2 regions of the Bacillus thuringiensis genome follow, and region 2 is predicted to be linked to the other one. Evidence: a T-box and tRNA genes for the amino acid it is inferred to sense, from the RefSeq annotation. Region 2 holds a T-box; the other holds one or more tRNA genes.

Region 1 (15,706 bases), 930 kb from region 2:
AGGATGTATATACATCTATACCGAAAAATGCGAATTTTTATGCAAAAAATGAACTTTTTCTAAAAATTATATATTGGTTACGTTTACAATGTTTGAATCGCTTGATTTACAACTTCAGTTTCGCTAAAGTGAATACAGAAATACATATCCATAATTGGAGGGAAAAAGATGAGTACACATGTAACGTTCGACTATTCTAAAGCGTTATCCTTCATCGGTGAACATGAAATCACTTATTTACGTGATGCAGTGAAAGTAACACATCACGCAATCCACGAAAAAACTGGAGCTGGGAACGATTTCCTTGGGTGGGTAGACCTTCCGCTTCAATATGACAAAGAAGAATTCGCTCGCATTCAAAAATGCGCAGAAAAAATTAAAAATGACTCTGACATTTTACTTGTTGTAGGTATTGGTGGTTCTTACCTAGGAGCACGCGCAGCAATCGAAATGTTAAGCCATTCTTTCTACAACACGCTATCTAAAGAACAACGTAAAACTCCACAAGTGCTATTTGTTGGACAAAACATTAGCTCCACTTACATGAAAGATTTAATGGACGTATTAGAAGGTAAAGACTTCTCTATTAACGTTATTTCCAAATCAGGTACAACAACAGAGCCAGCACTAGCATTCCGTATTTTCCGTAAGTTATTAGAAGAGAAGTATGGAAAAGAAGAAGCTCGCAAACGTATTTATGCAACTACAGATAAAGCGCGTGGTGCATTAAAAACATTAGCTGATAACGAAGGTTACGAAACATTCGTTATTCCAGATGATGTTGGAGGACGTTTCTCTGTATTAACGCCAGTTGGTTTATTACCAATCGCAGTAAGTGGCTTGAATATTGAAGAGATGATGAAAGGTGCAGCTGCTGGTCATGATGACTTCGGAACATCAGAACTAGAAGAAAACCCAGCTTACCAATATGCAGTAGTTCGTAACGCTTTATACAATAAAGGAAAAACAATTGAAATGCTTGTTAACTATGAGCCAGCACTTCAATACTTCGCTGAGTGGTGGAAACAGTTATTTGGTGAAAGTGAAGGAAAAGATCAAAAAGGTATTTTCCCATCTTCAGCAAACTTCTCAACTGACTTACACTCATTAGGTCAATACGTTCAAGAAGGTCGTCGTGACTTATTTGAAACAGTTCTTAAAGTAGGTAAATCTACACATGAACTAACAATCGAATTAGAAGACAACGATTTAGACGGATTAAACTACCTTGCTGGTGAAACTGTAGACTTCGTAAACACAAAAGCATATGAAGGTACATTACTTGCACATAGCGATGGCGGAGTACCAAACTTAATCGTAAATATTCCTGAATTAAATGAGTATACATTCGGTTACCTTGTATACTTCTTCGAAAAAGCATGTGCGATGAGCGGCTACTTATTAGGCGTAAATCCATTTGATCAACCTGGCGTAGAAGCATACAAGAAAAACATGTTTGCTTTACTTGGTAAACCAGGATTTGAAGAATTAAAAGCAGAATTAGAAGAGCGTTTAAAATAATAAAAAGCGACCGGAATCCGGTCGCTTTTTATTATTTTATCGAAAAGTCCATCAGTATATTCAAACTAGAGTGGGTATGCTAAAGGAAAAGTCTTGGAGGGATGGGCTTGATTCCGATTCAATCAAATTTAGAAGGACGTACATATGCGTTATATAAATTAGAAGAGGTTATGAAACCACTTGGATATAGTATTGGTGGTAATTGGGATTATGATAAAGGATGCTTCGATTACAAAATCGATGAAGAAGATGGGTATCAATTTTTACGAGTGCCGTTTACAGCAGTAGATGGTGAACTAGATGTTCCTGGTGTAGTAGTCCGTCTTGAAACGCCGTATATTCTTTCGCACGTATATCAAGACGAACTAGATGATAATGTGAATACTTTAACTGCGGGAACGAGTGGGATGGATCAATTTGCTGAACCGAAAGATCCAGATGCAGATGTGAAAAGAAAATATATCAATATTGGAAAAGTGCTCATGAGGGAACTAGAAAAACATTTTCTTAATGGTGAATAACAATTAGTATGTCGCTTTCGATAAGAATGAAGGTATGGACTGGGTTAATCATATATTGATCGTCACGCTTTATACCTAGTAAGAGAATGTTTCGTTTTAAAAGGGTATAGCTACAATTTGCAAAGGTTTGTCCGGTGCAGGATGGAGAAAGCTCCATCAGTTGTAATTTATTATCAGAGATTTCATCGTAAAGTGAGAATAGTACACCTGAAATAGAAGGGAATAAAAGAGAAGCGGTAAATACATAACTCGTTAATTTATTTCCTTCTATAATTTCTGACGCGCCAGCTCTCGTTGCATTTTGAATTTGTTCAGTAGTAAGTAGTTCGGCGATGCAGTGAATGCTTGGATTGAGTCCTTTTGCAGTTAAAATATTTAAAATGGACTGTGTATCTGCTAAGCTTTCGTTCTTTTCTTTATCCGCTGTTATTAATATGGTGTGTGCCGTTTCAATATTAGCCTTTAATAAAGTTTGATCGTGATGCGGACAACCTTTTATAAATTCTAAATGATGAAAGGGTTTTGGAAGTAAAGAAAGTGTTTCATCAATTAAAACGATATCAAGGTTTGGTTGTAGTACATGCATTTGCTTTACAACATGTTTTGCACGCTCATTCCAGCCAACGATAATCATATGACCGTTAGAGGTAGCGGCTTCTTCACCTTTAATTTTCATATATTGTTTACTGATCATCTCAGTAGCGAATAGAACCATATAATAAGAACAAAAGCCAGTTCCTAATAAAATAATACTTATACCTATTAGTTTTCCTATCGTTGTATGGGGAGCAAAGTCGCCATATCCAACTGTAAAAATGGTAACGATTGACCACCAAATTCCGTCAAACCATGTAGTGAAATGAGAGGGTTCTAATCTATGTATAAGAAAACCAGAAAAAGCAGTGAATACAATAATAAAACAAATTAAACGAAAAATAATGGAATCACGAAATGTATCTACTAAATTCGGACGGGATTTCAATAGTAAATTCCTCCTTGTTTTGCAGGATTACATTCATTGTTACCATTATAGAAAAAAGAAAAACTCTCTAATTAAAGAGAGTTTGTTTTATGCTACATACTTTCCACTTCAGTTTGTTGGACACTTTCAAGATGTTGGAGAGCATAGTAAACATCAGCGGTATGTCTTTTTTGATCAATGGACAGTTTAAGATGTAAATAGTGAGAACCGTTTTCTAATGTTTTAAGCTTCATATTTTTAACTTTTATATCCATTTCTTTTATCTCTTCGATTACAACCGGGATATTGTCCATATTTCGCACAACAAGTTTCACTGCAATATCACGTTGGCGAAATGACCTAGGACCTACAAACTTCATTGTCAATGGTATCAGTTCGACACTAATCATAAGAAAACACATTCCGAAAATTGCCTCGATATAGAAACCAGCTCCAACGGCAATACCAATACCAGAAGCACCCCAGATCATAGCGGCAGTCGTGAGCCCTGCAATGCTATCGTTGCCTCTTCTTAAAATTACGCCAGCACCTAAAAAACCAATTCCTGATACAATTTGAGCGGCAAGTCGAAGTGGATCCATATTCATATGATCGGTATGTGGTAAGTTATAAGCTGCTTTAATAGAAACAATCGTTAGGAGGCAACTAATAATAGAAATAACTAAACACGTTTTTAAACCAAGTGGTTTCCGTTTTAATTCGCGTTCTAAACCAATGGCAAATCCTAAAATAGCCGAGAGACCTAGTTTGATTAATAAATCGGTATAGTCCATATGTATTCCTCCTTGTATGATATGGTATATGAATAAAACGTTTATTATAGAAAGAAACGTTTTTTGATAGAGTAACTTTATATAAAATATATGTAGGAATTACTCATACATGAAAGAGATATTTCGTTTAAGTATATGATATTAAAAAAGAAATGTGGGCAGTTTTAAAAAAAGTTTATAAAAGGTGTTGCATTTCATTTTTTACCATGATATATTAATAACCGTCGCTGATGCGGAAACGCAGAAAACGACAAAAAAGAAATTAAAAAACTTAGTTGACATCGAAAAACGAAGATGTTAACATAAGGAAGTCGCAAATGAGCGACCAAGTAGTTCTTTGAAAACTGAACGAAACAAACAACGTGAAACGTCAATTTTTATTTTTAGATGCTAGACAAACTAACTTTATTGGAGAGTTTGATCCTGGCTCAGGATGAACGCTGGCGGCGTGCCTAATACATGCAAGTCGAGCGAATGGATTAAGAGCTTGCTCTTATGAAGTTAGCGGCGGACGGGTGAGTAACACGTGGGTAACCTGCCCATAAGACTGGGATAACTCCGGGAAACCGGGGCTAATACCGGATAATATTTTGAACTGCATGGTTCGAAATTGAAAGGCGGCTTCGGCTGTCACTTATGGATGGACCCGCGTCGCATTAGCTAGTTGGTGAGGTAACGGCTCACCAAGGCAACGATGCGTAGCCGACCTGAGAGGGTGATCGGCCACACTGGGACTGAGACACGGCCCAGACTCCTACGGGAGGCAGCAGTAGGGAATCTTCCGCAATGGACGAAAGTCTGACGGAGCAACGCCGCGTGAGTGATGAAGGCTTTCGGGTCGTAAAACTCTGTTGTTAGGGAAGAACAAGTGCTAGTTGAATAAGCTGGCACCTTGACGGTACCTAACCAGAAAGCCACGGCTAACTACGTGCCAGCAGCCGCGGTAATACGTAGGTGGCAAGCGTTATCCGGAATTATTGGGCGTAAAGCGCGCGCAGGTGGTTTCTTAAGTCTGATGTGAAAGCCCACGGCTCAACCGTGGAGGGTCATTGGAAACTGGGAGACTTGAGTGCAGAAGAGGAAAGTGGAATTCCATGTGTAGCGGTGAAATGCGTAGAGATATGGAGGAACACCAGTGGCGAAGGCGACTTTCTGGTCTGTAACTGACACTGAGGCGCGAAAGCGTGGGGAGCAAACAGGATTAGATACCCTGGTAGTCCACGCCGTAAACGATGAGTGCTAAGTGTTAGAGGGTTTCCGCCCTTTAGTGCTGAAGTTAACGCATTAAGCACTCCGCCTGGGGAGTACGGCCGCAAGGCTGAAACTCAAAGGAATTGACGGGGGCCCGCACAAGCGGTGGAGCATGTGGTTTAATTCGAAGCAACGCGAAGAACCTTACCAGGTCTTGACATCCTCTGAAAATCCTAGAGATAGGGCTTCTCCTTCGGGAGCAGAGTGACAGGTGGTGCATGGTTGTCGTCAGCTCGTGTCGTGAGATGTTGGGTTAAGTCCCGCAACGAGCGCAACCCTTGATCTTAGTTGCCATCATTAAGTTGGGCACTCTAAGGTGACTGCCGGTGACAAACCGGAGGAAGGTGGGGATGACGTCAAATCATCATGCCCCTTATGACCTGGGCTACACACGTGCTACAATGGACGGTACAAAGAGCTGCAAGACCGCGAGGTGGAGCTAATCTCATAAAACCGTTCTCAGTTCGGATTGTAGGCTGCAACTCGCCTACATGAAGCTGGAATCGCTAGTAATCGCGGATCAGCATGCCGCGGTGAATAAGTTCCCGGGCCTTGTACACACCGCCCGTCACACCACGAGAGTTTGTAACACCCGAAGTCGGTGGGGTAACCTTTATGGAGCCAGCCGCCTAAGGTGGGACAGATGATTGGGGTGAAGTCGTAACAAGGTAGCCGTATCGGAAGGTGCGGCTGGATCACCTCCTTTCTATGGAGAATTGATGAACGCTGTTCATCAATATAAGTTTCCGTGTTTCGTTTTGTTCAGTTTTGAGAGAACTATCTCTCATATATAAATGTATGTTCTTTGAAAACTAGATAACAGTGTAGCTCATATTTTTTTAATTTTTAGTTTGGTTAAGTTAGAAAGGGCGCACGGTGGATGCCTTGACACTAGGAGTCGATGAAGGACGGGACTAACGCCGATATGCTTCGGGGAGCTGTAAGTAAGCTTTGATCCGAAGATTTCCGAATGGGGAAACCCACTATACGTAATGGTATGGTATCCTTACCTGAATACATAGGGTATGGAAGACAGACCCAGGGAACTGAAACATCTAAGTACCTGGAGGAAGAGAAAGCAAATGCGATTTCCTGAGTAGCGGCGAGCGAAACGGAACATAGCCCAAACCAAGAGGCTTGCCTCTTGGGGTTGTAGGACATTCTATACGGAGTTACAAAGGAACGAGGTAGACGAAGCGACCTGGAAAGGTCCGTCGTAGAGGGTAACAACCCCGTAGTCGAAACTTCGTTCTCTCTTGAATGTATCCTGAGTACGGCGGAACACGTGAAATTCCGTCGGAATCTGGGAGGACCATCTCCCAAGGCTAAATACTCCCTAGTGATCGATAGTGAACCAGTACCGTGAGGGAAAGGTGAAAAGCACCCCGGAAGGGGAGTGAAAGAGATCCTGAAACCGTGTGCCTACAAATAGTCAGAGCCCGTTAATGGGTGATGGCGTGCCTTTTGTAGAATGAACCGGCGAGTTACGATCCCGTGCGAGGTTAAGCTGAAGAGGCGGAGCCGCAGCGAAAGCGAGTCTGAATAGGGCGTTTAGTACGTGGTCGTAGACCCGAAACCAGGTGATCTACCCATGTCCAGGGTGAAGTTCAGGTAACACTGAATGGAGGCCCGAACCCACGCACGTTGAAAAGTGCGGGGATGAGGTGTGGGTAGCGGAGAAATTCCAATCGAACCTGGAGATAGCTGGTTCTCCCCGAAATAGCTTTAGGGCTAGCCTTAAGTGTAAGAGTCTTGGAGGTAGAGCACTGATTGAACTAGGGGTCCTCATCGGATTACCGAATTCAGTCAAACTCCGAATGCCAATGACTTATCCTTAGGAGTCAGACTGCGAGTGATAAGATCCGTAGTCAAGAGGGAAACAGCCCAGATCGCCAGCTAAGGTCCCAAAGTGTGTATTAAGTGGAAAAGGATGTGGAGTTGCTTAGACAACTAGGATGTTGGCTTAGAAGCAGCCACCATTTAAAGAGTGCGTAATAGCTCACTAGTCGAGTGACTCTGCGCCGAAAATGTACCGGGGCTAAATACACCACCGAAGCTGCGAATTGATACCAATGGTATCAGTGGTAGGGGAGCGTTCTAAGTGCAGTGAAGTCAGACCGGAAGGACTGGTGGAGCGCTTAGAAGTGAGAATGCCGGTATGAGTAGCGAAAGACGGGTGAGAATCCCGTCCACCGAATGCCTAAGGTTTCCTGAGGAAGGCTCGTCCGCTCAGGGTTAGTCAGGACCTAAGCCGAGGCCGACAGGCGTAGGCGATGGACAACAGGTTGATATTCCTGTACCACCTCTTTATCGTTTGAGCAATGGAGGGACGCAGAAGGATAGAAGAAGCGTGCGATTGGTTGTGCACGTCCAAGCAGTTAGGCTGATAAGTAGGCAAATCCGCTTATCGTGAAGGCTGAGCTGTGATGGGGAAGCTCCTTATGGAGCGAAGTCTTTGATTCCCCGCTGCCAAGAAAAGCTTCTAGCGAGATAAAAGGTGCCTGTACCGCAAACCGACACAGGTAGGCGAGGAGAGAATCCTAAGGTGTGCGAGAGAACTCTGGTTAAGGAACTCGGCAAAATGACCCCGTAACTTCGGGAGAAGGGGTGCTTTCTTAACGGAAAGCCGCAGTGAATAGGCCCAAGCGACTGTTTAGCAAAAACACAGCTCTCTGCGAAGCCGTAAGGCGAAGTATAGGGGGTGACACCTGCCCGGTGCTGGAAGGTTAAGGAGAGGGGTTAGCGTAAGCGAAGCTCTGAACTGAAGCCCCAGTAAACGGCGGCCGTAACTATAACGGTCCTAAGGTAGCGAAATTCCTTGTCGGGTAAGTTCCGACCCGCACGAAAGGTGTAACGATTTGGGCACTGTCTCAACCAGAGACTCGGTGAAATTATAGTACCTGTGAAGATGCAGGTTACCCGCGACAGGACGGAAAGACCCCGTGGAGCTTTACTGTAGCCTGATATTGAATTTTGGTACAGTTTGTACAGGATAGGCGGGAGCCATTGAAACCGGAGCGCTAGCTTCGGTGGAGGCGCTGGTGGGATACCGCCCTGACTGTATTGAAATTCTAACCTACGGGTCTTATCGACCCGGGAGACAGTGTCAGGTGGGCAGTTTGACTGGGGCGGTCGCCTCCTAAAGTGTAACGGAGGCGCCCAAAGGTTCCCTCAGAATGGTTGGAAATCATTCGTAGAGTGCAAAGGCATAAGGGAGCTTGACTGCGAGACCTACAAGTCGAGCAGGGACGAAAGTCGGGCTTAGTGATCCGGTGGTTCCGCATGGAAGGGCCATCGCTCAACGGATAAAAGCTACCCCGGGGATAACAGGCTTATCTCCCCCAAGAGTCCACATCGACGGGGAGGTTTGGCACCTCGATGTCGGCTCATCGCATCCTGGGGCTGTAGTCGGTCCCAAGGGTTGGGCTGTTCGCCCATTAAAGCGGTACGCGAGCTGGGTTCAGAACGTCGTGAGACAGTTCGGTCCCTATCCGTCGTGGGCGTAGGAAATTTGAGAGGAGCTGTCCTTAGTACGAGAGGACCGGGATGGACGCACCGCTGGTGTACCAGTTGTTCTGCCAAGGGCATAGCTGGGTAGCTATGTGCGGAAGGGATAAGTGCTGAAAGCATCTAAGCATGAAGCCCCCCTCAAGATGAGATTTCCCATAGCGTAAGCTAGTAAGATCCCTGAAAGATGATCAGGTTGATAGGTTCGAGGTGGAAGCATGGTGACATGTGGAGCTGACGAATACTAATAGATCGAGGACTTAACCATATAATATGAAGCAATGTTATCTAGTTTTGAAAGAATATAAAAAAACTTGTTGACTTTAGAAGTTAAACGAGTTACAATAATTCTTGTCTTAAATGAATACAGTCTGGTAATGATGGCAGAGAGGTCACACCCGTTCCCATACCGAACACGGAAGTTAAGCTCTCTAGCGCCGATGGTAGTTGGGACCTTGTCCCTGTGAGAGTAGGACGTTGCCAGGCAAATGGAGGATTAGCTCAGCTGGGAGAGCACCTGCCTTACAAGCAGGGGGTCGGCGGTTCGATCCCGTCATCCTCCACCATTTAGCCGACTTAGCTCAATTGGTAGAGCAACTGACTTGTAATCAGTAGGTTGGGGGTTCAAGTCCTCTAGTCGGCACCAGAAAATCATGGCGGTTGTGGCGAAGTGGTTAACGCACCGGATTGTGGCTCCGGCATTCGTGGGTTCGATTCCCATCAGTCGCCCCATTTTTTCTTAAAATATTAATATGCGGGTGTGGCGGAATTGGCAGACGCACTAGACTTAGGATCTAGCGCCTTTGGCGTGGGGGTTCGACTCCCTTCACCCGCACTTTTAATAAAATATCTCAAACATGTCTTGCGGAAGTAGTTCAGTGGTAGAATACAACCTTGCCAAGGTTGGGGTCGCGGGTTCGAATCCCGTCTTCCGCTCCAATTTTCAATATGACATGCCGGGGTGGCGGAACAGGCAGACGCACAGGACTTAAAATCCTGCGGTGGGTGACCACCGTGCGGGTTCGACCCCCGCCCTCGGCACCATATGCGCCCGTAGCTCAATTGGATAGAGCGTTTGACTACGGATCAAGAGGTTAGGGGTTCGACTCCTCTCGGGCGCGCTTTTATTAACGGGAAGTGGCTCAGCTTGGTAGAGCACCTGGTTTGGGACCAGGGGGTCGCAGGTTCAAATCCTGTCTTCCCGATATTCCCAAAAACATGGGGCCTTAGCTCAGCTGGGAGAGCGCCTGCCTTGCACGCAGGAGGTCAGCGGTTCGATCCCGCTAGGCTCCACTTATTTTAATATCATTTATGGCGGTGTAGCTCAGCTGGCTAGAGCGTACGGTTCATACCCGTGAGGTCGGGGGTTCGATCCCCTCCGCCGCTACCATAAAGGACCTTTAGCTCAGCTGGTTAGAGCAGACGGCTCATAACCGTCCGGTCGTAGGTTCGAGTCCTACAAGGTCCACCACTAAAGGTTTATATCTCGGAGGTATACCCAAGTTCGGCTGAAGGGATCGGTCTTGAAAACCGACAGGCGGCGAGAGTCGCGCGGGGGTTCGAATCCCTCTACCTCCTCCATTTTTTCTTAAATTACATATTATATCATCGCGGGGTGGAGCAGTACGGTAGCTCGTCGGGCTCATAACCCGAAGGTCGCAGGTTCAAATCCTGTCCCCGCAACCAAATGGTCCCGTGGTGTAGTGGTTAACATGCCTGCCTGTCACGCAGGAGATCGCCGGTTCGACCCCGGTCGGGACCGCCATTTTAATAAGGCTCGGTAGCTCAGTCGGTAGAGCAGAGGACTGAAAATCCTCGTGTCGGCGGTTCGATTCCGTCCCGAGCCACCATTTTGAAGTCGCAAGCCGGCTTAGCTCAATTGGTAGAGCAACTGACTTGTAATCAGTAGGTTGGGGGTTCAAGTCCTCTAGCCGGCACCACTTTCAAAATGAGCCATTAGCTCAGTTGGTAGAGCATCTGACTTTTAATCAGAGGGTCGAAGGTTCGAATCCTTCATGGCTCACCATTTTCAATTTAATGCGGGTGTAGTTTAGTGGTAAAACAAGAGCCTTCCAAGCTCTGGTCGAGAGTTCGATTCTCTTCACCCGCTTTTCAATTATGGGCCTATAGCTCAGCTGGTTAGAGCGCACGCCTGATAAGCGTGAGGTCGATGGTTCGAGTCCATTTAGGCCCACCATAATTGTTCCGCAGTAGCTCAGTGGTAGAGCTATCGGCTGTTAACCGATCGGTCGTAGGTTCGAGTCCTACCTGCGGAGCCATATTATAGAGAAGTACCCAAGTGGCTCAAGGGGCTCCCCTGCTAAGGGAGTAGATCGCGAACGCGGTGCGAGGGTTCGAATCCCTTCTTCTCTGCCAGAACTGGCCCGTTGGTCAAGTGGTTAAGACACCGCCCTTTCACGGCGGTAACACGGGTTCGAATCCCGTACGGGTCATACTAAAAGAGATAGCATAATCTGCTATCTCTTTTTTGTTGTGTATAGATATAGAAGAAGCTATAACAGATTATAAATAATAAATTTTAAAAAGTTATATCAATTTAAATAGGATTACCTCTTCTTATACATAAGAAGAGGTAATCCTATTTTTTGAATATGTTTTAACCCTCTGCTGAATGCCCATCCGGTTTCATAACAGCATGACTATATGCGGAGTGAAGAGTTTTGTATCCTAAAAGTGCAATAGTTAAGGCAAGGCCTCCGGCTATAATGGCCACACTAAATCCTGCCCGAGCTCCAAAGTTATCAATAACTAAACCAGCTATCGCTGATCCTAGGGAGACTCCAATTCCAAGTCCTGTAATTGCCCAAGTCATTCCTTCGGTTATTTTTGATTCAGGTACGATTTTTTCCACAAGTCCCATGGTAATAATCATAGTAGGAGCGACAGATAACCCTGCAAAGAAAACAATAACTACTAGCCAAGTAATAGTGTTTACGAAAACTAGTGGCAGCATTGTTATCATGGATAGTGTGACTGCTATTAAAAATTGATTATAGGGTGGAGTACTGAGTTTAAGGGTACCGAAAATTAGACCTGCAAGGCATGAACCGATTGCATAGACAGAAAGTACAAAGCTAGCAGCTACGGTGTTTCCTTGATGTTCAGCAAAAGCTACACTAACGACATCTATTGTGCCAAATATAGTACCTATGGCGATGAGTGTGAATACTAGTACTCGCAAAGAACCGATTTTAAACACTGTTCCTTTGTTTGTAATGTCATGAGGGTGTACAGGCGGTTCTGTGCTTTTTTGCATGGTGAATAGGCATACCCCAATTGTAAGAAAAACAGATGATAAAAGTGGGCCCGCTTCTGGGAAGAACATAACACTTAAACTGACAGATAATACAGGACCAATGATGAAGCAAATTTCGTCGACGACCGATTCGAAGGAAAATGCTGTATGCAATTTATGGGATCCACGGTATAGTTTAGTCCAACGTGCACGCACCATGGCTGACATGTTGGGCATACAACCTGCACATAAGGCGGATAGAAATAGCGTCCAATAAGGAGCTTCATATTTCGTACATAGGAGTAAGAGGATCGTAAAGAAAACACTGATACCTGTAGTCGGAAGAAGTATGCGAGATTGCCCTAATTGATCGGCCATCCGAGAAATATGAGGAGCTAGTAAAGCTGATGATAATGTAAAGGTGGCTGCAACAGCTCCAGCAAGCCAATAGTCACCACGTAACTGAGATAACATTGTAACAATACCTATGCCCATCATTGATATAGGCATCCGAGCTATAAATCCTGCTAATGAGAATCCTTTTGTACCAGGAGCACTGAAAATTTCGCGGTAGGAATTAAACATGATAATCACCAAAGTATTTGACGTTTACATATACATTCTTCATTCTTTTAACTCCTCCTCTGTTTCATTAATACCTTCTATAAAAAGGGACAGTGAGTCAATGTAGGATATAGGTAAGAAGTTATATTATCTTGTAAGCTAGAAACAATTGACATACGCACCGTATGCCAATATCATATTAACATACGGTGCGTATGTCAATTAGAAAGTTTTATCGTTGGGTAGAGAGCTAACGATAAAAGGAGTTATTCTTTTACATAGAGAACGATACTATAATAGGATTCATTTTGAATAAAGAGAATGAATAGAAGTAGGAGGAAAAGATGGGTAGAAAAACAAGAGAAGAAATGATCATTGAAACACGTGCAAAATTGCTAAGTGCAGCAAGAGAGGCTTTTGGTACAGTTGGATATGTAAACACGTCTATGGATGATTTTACAGCATCTGTCGGTTTAACACGTGGTGCAATTTATCATCATTTTGGTGATAAAAAAGGATTGTTAGAAGCGGTTGTAAAAGAAATTGATATGGAAATGGATAATAAATTAGGAAAAGTATCAGATGAGGCGGAAGGAAAATGGGAAGGGTTTGTTGGGCGTTGTCGTGCGTATTTATCAATGGCACTTAATCCAGAGATCCAGCGAATTGTACTTCGTGATGCACCAGCAGTATTAGGAACTAGTTATTATCAATCATCACAGTCACAATGTTTAGTGACGATGGCGGAGATGCTTCAGCAACTAATGAAGGACTCTATTATTGAAAACACGGATTGTGAAGCATTAGCAAGATTCATAAATGGCGGACTAGTGGACCTTGCTTGTTGGATTGCGAATTCTGAAGATGCAGAGATGCATTTGTCTAAAGCTTTGCGTAGCCTATCACTTATATTGGATGGTTTATTACTAGAAAAGAATGCATGATTTTAACTGATATTTTTTTATTAATATAGGGTAATGGTTAAAAGGGAGGTGTTAAAGAATATGCTAATTGATTTATTTCACTGTATTCTATATAGGCCAACTAACGTCCATTTTGTAAGGCGATAATGTGTTAGTTTAATCTTATAATACGATTTCTTTTTCGACTATTAGGATTTGGATTATAAAAAATGAATTTGGTTACAGGGAATAATCGAATCACACTATTTTTATTCACAATCTAAAGAAAACGCCTCCATTGAAATGGATTCCACACCTATTCTAATAACTTTACACTCTATGTGAAAAAGTTCACAAATAGGTCATAATTTGTGAAGTAATTCACAATAATACGTGCTACAATATGAATGTAAAGAAGTTAAACAACATTAAATTAGTATTTTAATTAATTACTTAAATAATCATAAAAAATATATGTGAACAATAGAGAGGGGAAATTAACATGAAAAAAGGTATCAATCGTGTAGTATTAGTAGGAACAGGAGCTGTAGGTTGTAGTTACGCTTACTCAATGATCAACCAAGGTGTAGCTGAAGAATTCGTATTAGTAGATGTTAATGAAGCAAAAGCAGAAGGGGAAGCAATGGACTTAAGCCATGCGGTACCATTCTCACCATCACCGACAAAAGTTTGGAGCGGTAGCTATGCAGATTGTAAAGATGCAGATTTAGTAGTTATCACTGCTGGATTACCACAAAAGCCAGGTGAAACTCGTTTAGACTTAGTTGAGAAAAATACAAAGATCTTTAAACAAATCGTTCGCGGCATTATGGATAGCGGATTCGATGGAATCTTCTTAATCGCAACTAACCCAGTTGATATTTTAACTTACGTAACTTGGAAAGAATCTGGTTTACCGAAAGAGCGCGTAATCGGTTCTGGTACTACTTTAGACTCTGCTCGTTTCCGTTACATGTTAGGTGACTACTTAGATGTAGATCCACGTAACGTTCATGCTTACATCGTTGGTGAACACGGTGACACTGAACTTCCAGTATGGAGCCACGCTACTATCGGTGTACAAAAACTAGAAACAATCTTAGCTAACAACGAACAGTACAATCAAGAAGACTTAGATAAAATCTTCGAAAATGTACGTGATGCAGCTTACCATATCATCGAGCGTAAAGGTGCAACTTACTACGGAATCGGTATGTCACTACTTCGTGTAACTAAAGCAATCTTAAACAATGAGAACAGCGTATTAACTGTATCTGCATACCTTGAAGGTCAATACGGTGAAAAAGATGCTTACGTAGGTGTTCCAGCTGTAATTAACCGCGAAGGTGTACGTGAAATCGTAGAACTTGAGCTAAATGAAGATGAAAAAGCGAAATTCGCTCATTCTGTAAAAGTATTAAAAGAAACAATGGCACCAGTACTATAATAATTGCTAAATAATTCAGAGGTGGGAAACTGCTTCTTACCTCTGAACTTATATAATTTAATATAAATTCCTTTTCCGGTTTCCCTTGTATATCCCCAATATACCCCTTTTGCTGGATAAGGGTCGTTTATAGAAAAGAGCACTCTACTTTAAGTAGAGTGCTCTTTATTATCCCGCATTAACGGGCAGTAAGATCCCACCTCAAAATGCAGCGAAAGCAAAGAAGTTAGTTTGGTGATCAACTGCCCGTAAAAGCCCGATTGGTGAGGGCTGATAATCAGTGGGGGATGAACACCCCCCACTGATTAAAGTTTCACTTTATCATTTTTTAGGTGTTAATCCTAATTTCTTTAAAATATCTACCAGTGTACCGCTTTTTGATTTTTCTACAGGTGTTTGTGATTTAGATGCATCTGGCCCTTTTTTCAAGAAGTTCTTTTCAACGAAGCGAATATCTTTTTCGTCGACAATACCATCTTTATTAAGATCTCCGTCTTTTACAGTTAGTCCTTTTTTACCGTAGTTGCTAGCGATAATTTCACCATCTTTAATATCGATTACTTTATCACCATTTACATCGCCGGCAAGGTTTTCGTCAGGTCTTGCATAATAATATTGGCCAAGCAGCTTACCGTCTTTTTCAGTACCAAGTTTCGTTGTTAGGCGGCTTGTTAAATGTCCTGGCACTTCTACATATAAGTTGTAGTCGCGTTTATTAACTGGAAGTCCATTGAGTTTGAAGTATCCGTATTTATCTAGTGAGCCTTCAAACTTATGACGGTAAGAATCAGTTGCATATACTTTTACGCCAAGCTTTGTATAATCAAACTTTTCATCTAAATATCCACGTTCATTTAAGAATGCACCAGGTTTAATATTTCCTTCTACTAGTGAATTTAAGGACATAACTGAGAATGTTTGATCTTGAAGTACACGCATTCTATTTGGTTCTGATTCACCTTGTTTCCAGTAAACAAAAATT
Region 2 (15,706 bases):
GTAACAGAATCAATACAAACACCGACAATTTCATAAAGAATATTACAAATTCCTCTTTTTTTTCTGTTAGGATTATGAAAAAATAAAAGTATGGTAAAATAGACAGGAAGTACCATGCTTTTTCTGTTATTTTAATTAAAAGGAGCCGCTTTATTATGAGAGAACCATTTAAATATGTGGACGGTATACTGTATTTACAAGCGTGGAAAGAACTTGGAAACATTACTGCTGGATTTACGACAAAAGATGGTGGGATAAGTACGGGCTCCTTTCATGCGATGAATTTAGGATTACATGTGAATGATATCGTGGAGAACGTTCATGAAAACAGACGCATTTTAGCAAATAAGTTACAAAAACCATTAGAAAACTGGGTTTGCTCTGAACAAGTTCATGATCATCATGTTGAAAAAGTAGGACAACAGGAAAAGGGAAGTGGCGTCTATTCATATGAGGACGGCATTTCAAAAACAGATGGCATTTATACGAGTAATGAAGATGTTCTGTTAACGTCTTGTTACGCGGATTGTGTTCCGCTCTATTTTTATGCACCATCACATGGTATGATAGGACTTGCGCATGCTGGATGGAAAGGCACTGTACAAGAGATTGCAAAGGAAATGATTCAAAAGTGGAATGCAGAAGGTATTTCAAGTGATGAAATTCATGTTGCAATTGGGCCGTCGATCGGATCTTGTTGTTATGTTGTGGATGATCGTGTATTAACAGCAGCACAGAAAGTAATTAACGGTGCTGTTCCTCATCAAAAAATTTCTGACGGGCAGTACGCAATTAATTTAAAAGAAATTAATCGTATATTATGCGTACAAGCAGGCATAAAAGAAGAGCATATTGTAATGTCATCTCTTTGTACAAGCTGTGAAGAGCAACTATTTTTCTCTCATCGTCGTGATCAAGGTAAGACAGGAAGAATGTTGAGTTTCATAGGTTTTAAGGAGGAAGGAAGCAAGTGACAGTACAAGAAAATTTAGTAATTGTAAACGAAGCTATTAAAGAATCTTGCGCTCGAGCTGGACGTTCGTTGCAAGATGTTAAACTTATTGCAGTTACAAAAACTGTAGGGATTGAAAAAACAAACGAAGTAATTGAAACTGGAATTATCGATTTAGGTGAAAATAGAAATGAAGGTTTCTTACAGAAATATGAGCATTTCGGTTCAAAAGTTAATTGGCACTTTATTGGCTCATTACAAACGAGAAAAGTAAAAGAAATTATTAATGAAATTGATTATTTACATTCGTTAGATCGTCTTTCCCTGGCGAAAGAAATTCAGAAACGTGCTGATAAGAAAGTGAAATGCTTTATTCAAGTGAAAACCTCATCTGAAGAATCGAAGCAAGGATTGGCAATAGAAGAGGTTGTTTCTTTTATTCAAAGTTTGCAAGAATTCGATAAAATTGAAGTGGTTGGACTAATGACGATGGCTCCATTTACAGAAGAAGAGGAAGAAATCAGACGCTGTTTTAAGGAATTACGTATGCTACAAACAGAGGTGCAGGAGCTAGAGTTATTACATGCGCCATGTAAAGAATTATCAATGGGAATGTCCAACGATTACACGATTGCAATTGAAGAAGGGGCTACATATATTCGTTTGGGAACGATTTTAGTAGGAAAAGCGTAAAAGGAAGGAGAATCTTATTATGAGTTGGTCAAAAGTAAAATACTTCTTTTTTGATACACCGGAAGAAAAAGAGGCAGCTCAATATGGTTATGAAAAGGAGCAAACAGACATGAAAAAGCAGCAAGATCCACCAGAACAACAAGATGTTACGTTTCCGAAAGCGCAACCGAAGCAAAATGTTGTGAGTATTGAAACAGCAAAACAATCTTCAAAAGTTGTTTTATTAGAACCACGCACATATTCGGAAGCACAAGGGATTGCGGACCACTTAAAAGGTAGACGAGCTGTTGTAATTAATTTGCAGAGAATGTCTACTGATCAAGCGGTACGTATCGTTGACTTTTTAAGTGGTACTGTATACGCTATAGGCGGGGACATTCAAAAAATAGGACCGAAAACATTTATGTGTACACCTGAAAATGTAGATATTGTTGGTGCAATTTCAGAGTTATTCGGTGAAGAAGAAGAAACAAATATAAAGAGGTGGTAATACGCCATGACAACAGTTTTAATGGTGTTAAGTTCTGCTATCGAGATTTACTCGTGGGCACTGATTATTTACATTCTCCTATCATGGTTTCCTGGTGCAAAGGAATCATCTTTTGGAGAGTTCTTGGCGCGAATTTGTGAACCGTATTTAGAACCATTCCGCAGATTTATTCCGCCGCTTGGTATGATTGATATTTCTCCACTCGTTGCGATTTTTGCGTTAAAACTTGCTAAAAGTGGTTTGTTCAGTTTGTTCAGCTATTTCTTATAGTAAGAGGTTAAATACATGAGCATTTACGAACATTTTAGGCCTGATGAAGAGGTCTTTGTAGATAAAGTGCTAGAGTGGAAGCGAACGGCGGAGTACCATCAAGTGAAATTAACAGACTTCCTTGATCCAAGACAGCAACAAATTGTTTCTATGGTAATTGGACAAGGAGATGTTGCTGTGCAATTTGGTGGTGCAACGCCTAATGCAGAGCGTAAAAGAGCACTCATTTATCCAGACTATCTAGAATTAAATGAAGAAGAATTTCAAGTAGAAGTATTAGAAATTGACTATCCTTCCAAGTTTTATACGCTAGAACATAGGCAAATATTAGGTACATTTATGTCACTTGGTTTAACGAGAGAAAAATGTGGTGATATTTTGCTGCAAGAAAATCGTGCCCAAATTGTAGTTGCGAAAGAAATCGTATCGTATATTGAGATGAACTTACAATCAATAGGGAAAGTAAAAGTCTCTTTAGTGTCAGTGCAAGGAGAACAAATTCTACAGATACATGAAACGTGGGGGGAGAAATCTGGAACGGTTTCTTCACTTCGTTTAGATGTTATGTTAGCTGAAATGTTACATTTATCTAGACAGAAAGTACAACCTTTCATAAAAAATGGTTTAGTAAAAGTCAATTGGAAAACAGTGGAGCAAACTTCTTATGAATGTTATCCAGGAGATGTTTTTTCTGTTAGAGGATATGGACGAAGCAAATTATTTTCTGTAGAAGGTAGAACAAAACGCGACAAATGGAGAATTTTGTATGGTATACTAAAATGATTGGTTTTTTAGAAGGAAATCCTCCTATTTTGTCGAAGAAAAGATATAATTGAAAGAGGAAATTTAGATAACTACTTGGAGGTGGCGTTGTGCCGTTAACACCATTAGATATTCATAACAAAGAATTTGGTCGCGGATTCCGTGGCTATGATGAAGATCAAGTAAATGAGTTTCTTGATCAAATTATCAAAGATTATGAATTGGTCATTCGTGAGAAAAAAGCTTTAGAAGAAAAAGTTGCGCAGTTAGAAGGGAAGTTAGATCATTTCTCTAATATTGAAGATACGTTAAACAAATCTATCGTTGTTGCACAAGAAGCAGCGGAAGAAGTAAAACGTAATGCGCAAAAAGAAGCGAAATTAATTGTGCGTGAAGCTGAAAAGAATGCAGATCGTATTATTAACGAAGCATTAGTAAAATCAAGAAAAGTTGCTTTTGATATTGAAGAGCTAAAGAAACAAGCGAAAGTATTCCGAACTCGTTTCCGTATGTTATTAGAAACACAGCTTGAAATGTTAAACAACGATGATTGGGATAAACTAATTGAGTTAGAAGACGAAGTAGATGAACTGTTGAAGAAAGAAGAAACAGTGTAAGCTTGACGTTTTTCTCATTATTACATATAATTTTAAACAACATATTTATTAAGAAAAACGAAGATAGGGATAAGTACCTTTTCAAACCTTATATAGCGAACTGAGGATGGTGTAAGCTCAGGATAAGGAGATAGTGGGAATATCACCCTGGAGTTCCGCGCTGAACAAATAGAGTAAGCGTAGGCGTGTATTCGCGTTAAGAATATAAGAGGATTCTATACATATGTATAAAATCTACTAGGGTGGTACCGCGGGAGACTTTCTCGTCCCTTTTTGGGATGAGAAAGTCTCTTTTTTATTCCGTTTTTTAAGTATTTCTTTTATACATGTAAGGAGGAATTGAGCATGGAGTACAAAAATACATTACTGATGCCGAAAACAGAGTTCCCAATGCGTGGGAATTTACCAAAACGTGAGCCTGCAATGCAAGAAAAATGGGCTGAAATGAATATTTACGAAAAAGTACAAGAACATACAAAAGGTCGTCCTTTATTTGTATTGCATGATGGACCTCCATATGCGAATGGTGACATTCATATGGGACATGCATTAAATAAAGTATTAAAAGACTTTATTGTTCGTTATAAATCAATGACTGGTTTTAGTGCGCCATATGTTCCAGGATGGGATACGCACGGTTTACCAATTGAACAAGCTTTAACAAATAAAGGTGTAAAACGTAAAGAAATGACAGTTGCTGAGTTCCGTAAGTTATGTGCAGAGTATGCATATGAACAAGTAGAACGTCAACGTGAACAATTTAAGCGTCTAGGTGTACGTGCAGATTGGGATAATCCATATATTACTTTAGAGCCAGCTTATGAAGCACAACAAATTAAAGTGTTTGGTGACATGGCGAAAAAAGGTTATATCTATAAAGGGCAAAAACCAGTTTACTGGTCTCCAACGAGTGAATCTGCTTTAGCAGAAGCTGAAATTGAATACCAAGATAAAAAATCAGCATCTATTTACGTAGCATTCCCTGTAAAAGACGGAAAGAACGTATTAGAAGGTGATGAAAAGTACATCATTTGGACAACGACACCTTGGACATTACCTGCAAACTTAGGTATTTCTGTTCACCCAGAGCTTGAATATAGCATTGTAAAAGTAAATGATGAGAAATATATTATTGCTTCTGAGCTGTTTGAGACAGTTGCAAAAACGTTAGAGTGGGAAAATGCTGAAGTTGTGAAGACAGTAAAAGGTAGCGAACTTGAGTACACAGTTGCAAAACATCCATTCTACGATCGTGATTCATTAGTTATGCTAGGAGATCATGTAACAACAGATGCAGGTACAGGTTGTGTTCATACAGCACCAGGACATGGGGAAGATGACTTCATTGTTGGTAAAAAGTATGGATTAGAAGTACTTTGCCCAGTTGATGATAAAGGTGTATTAACAAATGAAGCACCTGGATTTGAAGGCTTATTCTATGATAAAGCTAACAAGCCAATTACAGAAAAATTAGAAGAAGTAGGCGCTTTACTGAAACTAACATTCATTACGCATTCATACCCACATGATTGGAGAACGAAAAAACCAATTATTTTCCGTGCGACAGCACAGTGGTTTGCATCTATTGAAGCATTCCGTAAAGAATTAATAGAAGCTGTAGCGGAAACAAAATGGGTACCAGCATGGGGAGAAACTCGTCTTCATAATATGGTTCGTGACCGTGGTGACTGGTGTATTTCTCGTCAGCGTGCATGGGGTGTGCCAATTCCGGTATTCTATGCTGAGAATGGTGATCCAATTATTACGGATGAAACAATTAACCATGTAGCAGATTTATTCCGTGAACACGGTTCAAACGTATGGTTCGAGCGTGAAGCGAAAGATCTATTACCAGAAGGATTTACACATCTAGGTAGCCCAAATGGCGAATTCCGTAAAGAAACAGACATCATGGATGTATGGTTCGATTCAGGTTCTTCTCACCAAGCGGTATTAGAAGAGCGCGAAGATTTACAGCGTCCAGCTGATTTATATTTAGAAGGATCTGACCAGTATCGTGGTTGGTTTAACTCTTCATTATCAACAGCAGTTGCTGTAACAGGTAAAGCTCCATATAAAGGCGTATTAAGTCACGGTTTCGTACTAGATGGTGAAGGGCGTAAAATGAGTAAGTCGATTGGAAACATCGTCGTACCGAAGAAAATTATGGATCAATTAGGCGGAGATATTTTACGCTTATGGGTATCTTCTGTTGACTATCAATCTGACGTACGTATTTCAGATGATATTTTAAAACAAGTAGCAGAAGTGTATCGTAAAATCCGTAACACATTCCGTTTCTTATTAGGAAACTTAGACGACTTTAAGCCAAGTGAAAATGCAGTAGCTGTATCTGAACTTCGTGAAGTAGATCGTTACATGTTAGTGAAATTAAATGACTTAATTACAAAAGTTAAAGAAGCATATGAGACATACGACTTCGCTGCTGTGTATCATGCAATTCATAACTTCTGTACAATTGATTTAAGCTCATTCTACTTAGACTTTGCAAAAGACATTTTATACATTGAAGGTGCAAACCACGAAGATCGTCGTGCAATTCAAACTGTATTATATGATGTTCTTGTTGCGTTAACGAAACTTGTAACACCAATCTTACCGCATACAGCTGATGAAGTATGGCCATACATTCCAGGCGTAACAGAAGAAAGTGTACAATTAACTGATATGCCAGAAGCTGTACAATTAGATGACGCGGAAGCATTAAAAACAAAATGGGATGCATTTATGACATTACGTGATGACGTGTTAAAAGCACTAGAAGTAGCTCGTAATGAAAAAGTAATCGGTAAGTCATTAAATGCAAGCATTACGCTATATCCAACTGCAGAAATGAAAGCTATGTTAGAGTCTATTAGCGAAGACTTAAAGCAATTATTCATCGTTTCTGAGTATAAACTTGGTGGTATGATGGAAGAAGCGCCAGCAGATGCACCGAAGTATGAACATACAGCGGTTGTTGTTGCTCAAGCAACTGGTGAAACATGTGAACGTTGTTGGGTAGTTTCAGAAACAATTGGTAAAGATGCTGAACATGAAACATTATGTGAGCGTTGTGCAACAGTTGTTAAAGAAAACTATGTAAAATAATAAAAAAACTGACTGCTATTCATGCAGTCAGTTTTTTTATTTTGATGATATATCAAAATAACTTTCAGGCTCTTTCCTGTGAAGGAAAAATGTGTGTGAGGTAAGCAAATAAATTTCGGACACACTAACTGTACATTACAGCTAGGAGGAATGTACACGTGAATGAAATTTACATGGAAATAAAAGAAGAATTGCAATTGATGAGAAAAGAGTTGCAAGAGAGACTAGCTAAAGAAGTAATGCACAAATATGATGTCGAGTTCAGCCAAGAGCTTGGATATGAAATTAAGGAAGAGATAAAGAAAAAATTGCTATTACATGATATAAAAGAGGATTTAAAGGATGTAGAACGCGCATTATTTAAAATGGAAATAGACATGTATGGTATTTGTGAAGAGACGGGGAGATTAATTTCGACAAAGCAAATGAAGACAATGCCGACTGCCCGTACGATTCATGAATTCTTCTATGAAAAGGTAAATGTATGAATACGCACAACGATATTATATTACCTTTTTTTAATTTATTTTATTCTTCTATAAAGGTTCATTGTGAAAAGGTAGCAGCTATGCTAAAATTTTGAGGTACACTGTCTTTGTGGGGGAAATGAAAATGATATATTATGTAATAGCGTTATTTGTCATTGCTATCGATCAAATATCGAAGTGGTTAATTGTAAAGAACATGGAATTGGGTACGAGTATTCCGATTATCGACAATGTATTATACATAACATCACATCGAAATAGAGGCGCTGCTTGGGGTATTTTAGAAAATAAAATGTGGTTCTTCTACATTATTACAGTTGTTTTTGTAGTGTTTATCGTATTTTATATGAAAAAGTATGCGAAAACAGACAAGCTTCTAGGTATTTCGTTAGGCCTAATTTTGGGCGGGGCAATTGGTAACTTTATTGATCGTGTATTTAGACAAGAAGTAGTGGATTTCATTCACGTGTATATTTTCTCGTACAACTATCCAGTATTCAATATAGCTGATTCAGCATTATGTATTGGTGTTGTATTAATTATTATTCAAACATTATTAGAAGGCAAGAAAGCGAAGGAGTAATTGAATGAGTGAAGTAGTACAAGTAACAGTTGCAGAAGAGCAAAAAAATGAGCGAATTGATAAATTCGTTGCAGGAATAAATAACGAATGGTCACGTTCACAAGTACAGCAATGGATTAAAGATGATGTTGTGACGGTAAACGGGAAAGCAGTAAAAGTGAATTATAAAGTAAAAGAAGAAGATGAAATTACAGTAACGATTCCTGAGCCGGAAGAGTTAGATATTCAACCAGAGGATTTAAATTTAGAAATTTATTATGAAGATGCAGATGTGCTTGTTGTAAATAAACCACGCGGTATGGTTGTACATCCAGCACCAGGGCATACAAGTGGTACACTTGTAAACGGCCTTATGCACCATTGTACAGATCTATCAGGCATTAACGGTGTAATGCGTCCGGGTATCGTGCATCGTATTGATAAAGATACATCTGGATTATTAATGGTTGCTAAGAATGATATGGCACATGAATCGCTTGTAAATCAGCTTGTAGCCAAAACAGTAACGAGACGTTACAAAGCGATTGTACACGGTGTGATTCCGCATGATAAGGGAACGATAGATGCTCCGATTGCTCGTGATAAGAAAGAGCGTCAAAGTATGACAGTTGATGAAAATGGTAAAAACGCTGTTACGCACTTCCAAGTGTTAGATCGTTTTAAAGACTTTACACTTGTAGAATGTCGCTTAGAAACGGGACGTACGCACCAGATTCGTGTTCATATGAAATATATTGGCTATCCACTTGCGGGAGATCCGAAGTATGGTCCGAAGAAAACGTTAGATATGAATGGGCAAGCACTTCATGCGGGTATTTTAGGCTTTGATCATCCTCGTACTGGTGAATATATTCAGTTTGAGGCACCGATTCCAGAAGTATTTGAAGAAGCATTAAATATTTTACGGAAATAGTATTGACAAATCATAAGAAAACTGAGATACTGACAACAGTTAAATAATGATCCTTTAACACAGCCCCGTGAGGTTGAGAAGGTAACGGTTTGAAATACTTAGGGTATGCTGTACCCTTTTTTCAAAAGTCCTCTCGCACACGCTGAGAGGACTTTTTTTATACCATTACTCTCACGCAAGAAAAAAAGCTTGGAGGTGTAGAGCATGCAAGAGAAAGCTGTCGTTTTAGATGACCAAATGATTCGCCGCGCTTTAACACGAATTAGTCATGAAATCGTGGAACGAAATAAAGGTGTCGATAATTGTGTTCTTGTCGGAATTAAAACTCGTGGAATTTTTATTGCACAACGTTTGGCAGAACGAATTGGTCAAATTGAAGGAAAAGAAATGGAAGTTGGAGAGTTAGACATTACGTTATATCGTGATGATTTAACACTACAATCGAAAAATAAAGAACCACTTGTAAAAGGTTCTGATATCCCTGTAGATATTACGAAGAAAAAAGTTATCCTTGTGGATGACGTATTATATACAGGAAGAACAGTTCGAGCAGCAATGGATGCTCTTATGGATTTAGGTAGACCATCTCAAATCCAACTAGCGGTTCTTGTTGATAGAGGTCATCGTGAACTACCAATTCGCGCTGATTATGTAGGAAAAAACATTCCAACATCAAGTGAAGAGCGTATCGAAGTTGATTTGCAAGAGACAGATCAACAAGATCGAGTAAGCATATACGATAAGTAAAGCCCTTTTAAATGTAGTCCTGTGAGGCTGCCAAAGGGTCTTGGCTTTCATATGTCAAATTTGGCATACGAAAGTGTAGGACTCTTTGTGCACAGGCACAAAGAGTTTTTTTATTGCAAAGATTTAAACTGAAGGAGGATGTAACAATGGAACAAAAGCCAGTGTTAGACGTTAATGAAGTACCGAAACCGGGAAAATGGTTATTTTTAAGTATACAACATTTGTTCGCGATGTTTGGATCAACAGTGCTTGTTCCGTTTTTAACAGGATTGAATCCATCAGTAGCATTAATATCAAGTGGATTAGGAACGCTAGCGTTTCTTCTTATAACGAAAGGTCAAGTACCTGCCTATCTAGGATCATCATTCGCCTTTATCGCACCGATTATAACAGCGAAAACGGCAGGTGGACCGGGAGCAGCAATGCTTGGCGGTTTGCTAGCAGGGCTTGTGTACATCTTAATCTCACTCGGAATTAAGAAATCAGGATCAGAGTGGATTATGAAATTACTACCACCAATCGTAGTTGGTCCAGTAGTAATGGTAATCGGTCTAGCTTTAGCACATACAGCAGTTAACATGGCGATGAACGGTGCGGATGGCAAATATAGCTTTACACACTTTTCAGTAGCATTAGTAACATTAGCAATTACAATTATCTGCTCGATATTCGGAAGAGGATTTTTCAGTATCATACCAGTGTTACTTGGCATTATCGGCGGATATATCTTCGCTTACTTCCAAGGGCTAGTCGACTTAAAGCCGGTAGCTGAGGCGAAATGGTTTGTTGTACCAGATTTCACAGTACCATTTGTAACATACACACCAGAGTTTTCATGGAAGATTGTACTCTTGATGGTACCAGTTGCACTAGTAACAATATCAGAACATATCGGACATCAAATTGTACTAGGAAATGTTATTAAAAGAGATTTAATTGAAAAACCAGGTTTACACCGTTCAATCTTCGGTGATGGAGTAGCAACATTAATCGCATCACTTATCGGTGGACCACCGAATACAACGTATGGTGAAAACATCGGTGTGCTAGCAATTACGAGAGCATACAGTGTATACTTATTCATCGGTTCAGCAGTGTTCGCAATCATGTTCGGATTTATCGGTAAGGTTTCTGCACTGATACATTCGATCCCAACACCAGTTATGGGTGGTGTATCAATCTTACTATTCGGTGTAATTGCATCAAGCGGATTACGCATGATGGTAGATGATAAAACAGATTTAAGTGACAAACGAAACTTAATGATTGCATCAGTAATACTAGTAATCGGTATTGGTGGAGCGGTACTTCACGTAGGGGAATCGTTCCAAGTAGAAGGAATGGCACTAGCAGCAATTGTAGGTGTACTGTTAAATCTACTACTACCGGAAACGAAACAAATAAAACAACCTAAGCAGATTGCTTCATAATAATAACCTTTTAATTCAGTCCTGTGAGACAGAAAAGGGTGGCTTCTTCCTTGCACCCTAGTCTTACATGACTAGGGTATTTTTATACAAAGGTTGTTATAAATATGCAAAAGTGGTAACATAAAAATCAGAAAGATGAGGGATGACGATGAGCCATTTGTTAACGATGAGTGAATTATCGGAAGTAGAAATTTCAGAAATCCTAAAGGACGCAGAAGATTTTGCGAATGGAAAAGAGAGCAAAACGACAGAGCAAACTTTTGTTGCAAACTTGTTCTTTGAGAATAGTACGAGAACGAGATTTAGCTTTGAAGTTGCTGAGAAGAGATTAGGACTAGATGTTTTAAACTTTTCAGCTGATGCATCTAGCGTACAAAAAGGAGAAACTTTATACGACACGATAAGAACACTGGAATCAATCGGAACAAAAGCAGTGGTCATCCGCCATGAGCAAGATCGCTACTTCGATGAACTAAAAGATCAGGTGAATATCCCGATCTTAAATGCTGGAGATGGATGTGGAAACCACCCAACGCAGTGCCTACTCGACCTTCTTACAATTCAACAAGAGTTTGGAAGATTTGAAGGTTTGAAGATTGCAATAGTAGGAGATGTTCGTCATAGCCGAGTAGCACGTTCTAATGCAGAAGCATTAACGAAGCTTGGTGCAACAATTTACTTTGCAAGTCCAGAAGAGTGGAAAGATGAAGACAACACATTTGGAACATACAAACCATTAGATGAACTTGTTCCAGAAGTGGATGTAATGATGTTACTGCGTGTACAACATGAACGTCATGATCATTATGAAACAGACATTATGAAAGAGTATCATGAGAAACATGGATTAACAGTGGAAAGAGAAAAACGTATGAAAGAAGGAAGCATTATTATGCATCCAGCTCCAGTAAACCGTGATGTTGAAATTGCAAGTGAACTTGTTGAGTGTGAGCGTTCACGCATATTTAAACAAATGGAAAATGGAGTTTACGTAAGAATGGCTGTACTAAAACGCGCCTTACCAAATGTATTAGGAGGAATGAAACATGAATTATTTGTTTAAAAATGGTCGTTATATGAATGAAGAAGGAAAAATCGTAGCAACAGATCTTCTCGTACAAGACGGTAAAATCGCTAAGGTAGCAGAAAATATTACGGCAGATAATGCTGAAGTAATCGATGTGAACGGAAAGTTAATCGCACCTGGATTAGTAGATGTACACGTACATCTTCGTGAGCCAGGTGGTGAACATAAAGAAACAATTGAAACAGGTACACTAGCAGCGGCAAAAGGTGGATTCACTACAATTTGCGCAATGCCAAATACACGCCCAGTACCAGATTGCAGGGAACATATGGAAGACTTGCAAAAACGTATTAAAGAAAAAGCTCATGTTAACGTACTACCATACGGAGCAATTACAGTACGTCAAGCTGGTTCTGAAATGACAGATTTCGAAACATTAAAAGAACTTGGAGCATTTGCTTTCACAGATGACGGCGTAGGCGTACAAGATGCGAGCATGATGTTAGCGGCTATGAAACGTGCAGCAAAATTAAATATGGCAGTAGTTGCGCACTGTGAAGAGAATACGCTTATTAATAAAGGTTGTGTACATGAAGGGAAGTTTTCTGAGAAACACGGATTAAACGGTATCCCATCAGTATGTGAATCTGTACATATTGCAAGGGATATATTGCTTGCTGAAGCAGCAGATTGTCACTATCACGTATGTCACGTAAGTACGAAAGGTTCTGTACGTGTAATCCGTGATGCGAAACGCGCTGGAATTAAAGTAACAGCAGAAGTAACACCGCATCACTTAGTATTATGTGAAGATGATATCCCATCAGCTGATCCTAATTTTAAAATGAACCCACCGCTTCGTGGGAAAGAAGACCATGCAGCATTAATTGAAGGTTTATTAGATGGAACAATCGATATGATTGCAACTGACCATGCACCGCATACAGCGGAAGAGAAAGCACAAGGAATTGAAAGAGCACCATTCGGAATTACTGGTTTTGAAACAGCATTCCCGCTTCTATACACAAACCTTGTGAAAAAGGGAGTTATTACGCTAGAACAGTTAATTCAATTCTTAACAGAAAAGCCAGCTGATACATTCGGCTTAGAAGCAGGTCGCCTAAAAGAAGGTAGAGCAGCTGATATTACAATCATTGATTTAGAACAAGAAGAAGAGATTGATCCAACAACATTCTTATCAAAAGGAAAAAATACACCATTCGCAGGTTGGAAATGCCAAGGATGGCCGGTAATGACAATCGTTGGTGGTAAGATCGCATGGCAAAAGGAGAGTGCATTAGTATGAAAAGACAACTTATCTTAGAAGATGGAACAGTATTAATTGGAACAGGTTTCGGAGGCGAAATCGAAAAGTCAGGTGAGGTTGTATTTACAACAGGAATGACTGGATATCAAGAAACATTATCTGATCCATCATATTGCGGTCAAATCGTAACATTCACGTACCCATTAATCGGAAACTACGGCATTAACCGTGACGATTTTGAATCGATTCACCCATCTGTAAATGGTTTAATCGTAAACGAAATTTGTGATCACCCATCAAATTTCCGTAATGAAATTTCGTTAAATGATTACTTAAAAGAAAGAAACATCCCAGGATTAGTAGGAATTGATACGAGAAAATTAACGAGAAAAATTCGTCAATACGGTACATTACGCGGACGCCTTTGTAACATGGATGCAGATGTAGAGTACATTGTGAGCCAATTAAAAGCGACAGTATTTACAGATCATGTAAAACGCGTATCAACGAAAGATCCATACCCAAGCCCAGGTCGTGGCCACCGAGTTGTACTAGTAGACTTCGGTATGAAACATGGTATTTTACGAGAATTAAATAAGCGTGACTGTGATGTAATTGTAGTTCCTTACAACACAACAGCAGAAGAGATTTTACGCCTTAGTCCAGATGGAATTATGTTAAGTAATGGACCTGGAGACCCGAAAGATGTACCAGAAGCAATTGAAATGTTAAAAGACATTATCGGTAAAGTTCCTTTATTCGGAATTTGCCTAGGACATCAGTTATTCGCTCTAGCATCAGGTGCAAATACAAGTAAGTTGAAATTTGGTCACCGTGGTTTAAATCATCCAGTAAAAAATCTTGCAACTGGAAAAGTAGCAATTACATCTCAAAACCATGGTTACGCAGTAGAAGAAGAATCAGTTGAAAATACAGACCTTGAAATTACACATGTTGCTTTAAACGATGGAACAGTAGAAGGTCTTTGTCATACGAAGTTCCCAGCATTTACAGTACAATACCATCCAGAAGCTTCTGCAGGACCAGAAGATGCAAATGATTTATTCGAAGATTTCTTAGCAATGATCGAAAACTTCAAGAAAGAAGGGGAAGAGTTATGCCAAAACGCCTAGACATTAACACAATTTTAGTAATCGGATCAGGACCAATTGTAATTGGGCAAGCAGCAGAGTTTGATTACTCTGGTACACAAGCTTGTCAATCTCTTAGAGAAGAAGGTTACAAAGTAATCCTTGTTAACTCTAACCCAGCAACAATTATGACAGATACTGCAACAGCAGATAAAGTATATATCGAGCCATTAACATTAGAATTCGTAAGCCGCATTATTCGTAAAGAACGTCCAGATGCAATCTTACCAACATTAGGTGGTCAAACAGGCTTAAATATGGCTGTTGAACTTGCGAAATCAGGCATACTTGAAGAGTGTGGAGTTGAAATTTTAGGAACAAAATTATCAGCAATCGAGCAAGCGGAGGATCGTGATTTATTCCGTACATTAATGCAGGATTTAAATGAACCAATTCCATCTAGCACGATTATTCATACGCTGGAAGAAGCACATGAATTTGTAAAAGAAATTGGTTATCCAGTTATTGTTCGCCCAGCATTTACAATGGGAGGAACAGGTGGTGGAATCTGTAGTAATGAAGAAGAACTAATTGAAATCGTATCAGGCGGATTGAAACATAGTCCAGTAACACAATGTTTATTAGAAAAGAGCATTGCCGGTTGTAAGGAAATTGAATATGAAGTAATGCGTGATTCGAATGATAACGCGATTGTAGTATGTAATATGGAAAATATCGATCCAGTTGGGGTTCACACAGGTGATTCAATCGTTGTAGCACCGAGCCAAACATTAAGTGACCGTGAATACCAAATGTTACGTAACACTTCATTACGAATTATTCGTGCACTAGGAATTGAAGGTGGATGTAACGTTCAGCTTGCACTAGATCCACATAGCTTCCAATACTATGTAATCGAAGTGAACCCACGTGTAAGTCGTTCATCTGCACTAGCATCTAAAGCAACTGGCTATCCAATTGCAAAATTAGCAGCGAAAATTGCAGTTGGCTTAACATTAGATGAAATTATAAACCCAGTAACGCAAAAAACATACGCTTGCTTCGAGCCAGCATTAGACTATGTCGTTTCAAAAATTCCACGTTGGCCATTTGATAAGTTTGAATCAGCGAACAGAACGCTTGGAACACAGATGAAGGCAACTGGTGAGGTTATGTCAATCGGACGTAACTTAGAACAATCGTTATTAAAGGCAGTTCGTTCTTTAGAACTTGGTGTTTATCACTTAGAATTAGACCATTTAAAA

The links. The T-box of region 2 lies ahead of ileS2 (isoleucine--tRNA ligase). A T-box ahead of a tRNA ligase gene usually reads a tRNA of that ligase, here a tRNA-Ile.
Positions count from the first base shown of each region.
Region 1: it has a tRNA-Ile gene. The T-box ahead of ileS2 (isoleucine--tRNA ligase) is inferred to sense a tRNA for this amino acid. The anticodon was not compared.

Region 1 is NZ_CP012099.1:4,685,671-4,701,376, reverse strand. It holds gene AC241_RS24360 (glucose-6-phosphate isomerase) at 169-1,521, shown strand; gene AC241_RS24355 (YugN-like family protein) at 1,629-2,042, shown strand; gene AC241_RS24350 (potassium channel family protein) at 2,029-3,024, opposite strand; gene AC241_RS24345 (MgtC/SapB family protein) at 3,117-3,797, opposite strand; rRNA gene AC241_RS24340 (16S ribosomal RNA) at 4,203-5,754, shown strand; rRNA gene AC241_RS24335 (23S ribosomal RNA) at 5,902-8,823, shown strand; rRNA gene rrf (5S ribosomal RNA) at 8,926-9,041, shown strand; tRNA gene AC241_RS24325 (tRNA-Val) at 9,046-9,121, shown strand; tRNA gene AC241_RS24320 (tRNA-Thr) at 9,126-9,201, shown strand; tRNA gene AC241_RS24315 (tRNA-His) at 9,212-9,287, shown strand; tRNA gene AC241_RS24310 (tRNA-Leu) at 9,310-9,390, shown strand; tRNA gene AC241_RS24305 (tRNA-Gly) at 9,420-9,494, shown strand; tRNA gene AC241_RS24300 (tRNA-Leu) at 9,511-9,599, shown strand; tRNA gene AC241_RS24295 (tRNA-Arg) at 9,603-9,676, shown strand; tRNA gene AC241_RS24290 (tRNA-Pro) at 9,687-9,760, shown strand; tRNA gene AC241_RS24285 (tRNA-Ala) at 9,776-9,848, shown strand; tRNA gene AC241_RS24280 (tRNA-Met) at 9,869-9,945, shown strand; tRNA gene AC241_RS24275 (tRNA-Ile) at 9,950-10,026, shown strand; tRNA gene AC241_RS24270 (tRNA-Ser) at 10,044-10,136, shown strand; tRNA gene AC241_RS24265 (tRNA-Met) at 10,165-10,241, shown strand; tRNA gene AC241_RS24260 (tRNA-Asp) at 10,245-10,320, shown strand; tRNA gene AC241_RS24255 (tRNA-Phe) at 10,330-10,405, shown strand; tRNA gene AC241_RS24250 (tRNA-Thr) at 10,420-10,495, shown strand; tRNA gene AC241_RS24245 (tRNA-Lys) at 10,506-10,581, shown strand; tRNA gene AC241_RS24240 (tRNA-Gly) at 10,595-10,665, shown strand; tRNA gene AC241_RS24235 (tRNA-Ile) at 10,676-10,752, shown strand; tRNA gene AC241_RS24230 (tRNA-Asn) at 10,760-10,834, shown strand; tRNA gene AC241_RS24225 (tRNA-Ser) at 10,841-10,931, shown strand; tRNA gene AC241_RS24220 (tRNA-Glu) at 10,937-11,008, shown strand; gene AC241_RS24215 (MFS transporter) at 11,173-12,396, opposite strand; gene AC241_RS24210 (TetR/AcrR family transcriptional regulator) at 12,720-13,319, shown strand; gene AC241_RS24205 (L-lactate dehydrogenase) at 13,780-14,724, shown strand; gene AC241_RS24200 (S8 family serine peptidase) at 15,046-15,706, opposite strand, start outside.
Region 2 is NZ_CP012099.1:3,760,315-3,776,020, reverse strand. It holds gene AC241_RS19265 (YlmC/YmxH family sporulation protein) at 1-36, shown strand, start outside; gene pgeF (peptidoglycan editing factor PgeF) at 156-974, shown strand; gene AC241_RS19255 (YggS family pyridoxal phosphate-dependent enzyme) at 971-1,645, shown strand; gene AC241_RS19250 (cell division protein SepF) at 1,665-2,135, shown strand; gene AC241_RS19245 (YggT family protein) at 2,142-2,405, shown strand; gene AC241_RS19240 (YlmH family RNA-binding protein) at 2,421-3,188, shown strand; gene divIVA (septum site-determining protein DivIVA) at 3,278-3,784, shown strand; T-box leader at 3,836-4,058, shown strand; gene ileS2 (isoleucine--tRNA ligase) at 4,130-6,895, shown strand; gene AC241_RS19225 (TraR/DksA C4-type zinc finger protein) at 7,054-7,383, shown strand; gene lspA (lipoprotein signal peptidase LspA) at 7,508-7,966, shown strand; gene AC241_RS19215 (RluA family pseudouridine synthase) at 7,971-8,879, shown strand; gene pyrR (bifunctional pyrimidine operon transcriptional regulator/uracil phosphoribosyltransferase) at 9,084-9,626, shown strand; gene uraA (uracil permease) at 9,773-11,056, shown strand; gene pyrB (aspartate carbamoyltransferase) at 11,205-12,119, shown strand; gene pyrC (dihydroorotase) at 12,103-13,389, shown strand; gene AC241_RS19190 (carbamoyl phosphate synthase small subunit) at 13,386-14,483, shown strand; gene carB (carbamoyl-phosphate synthase large subunit) at 14,468-15,706, shown strand, end outside.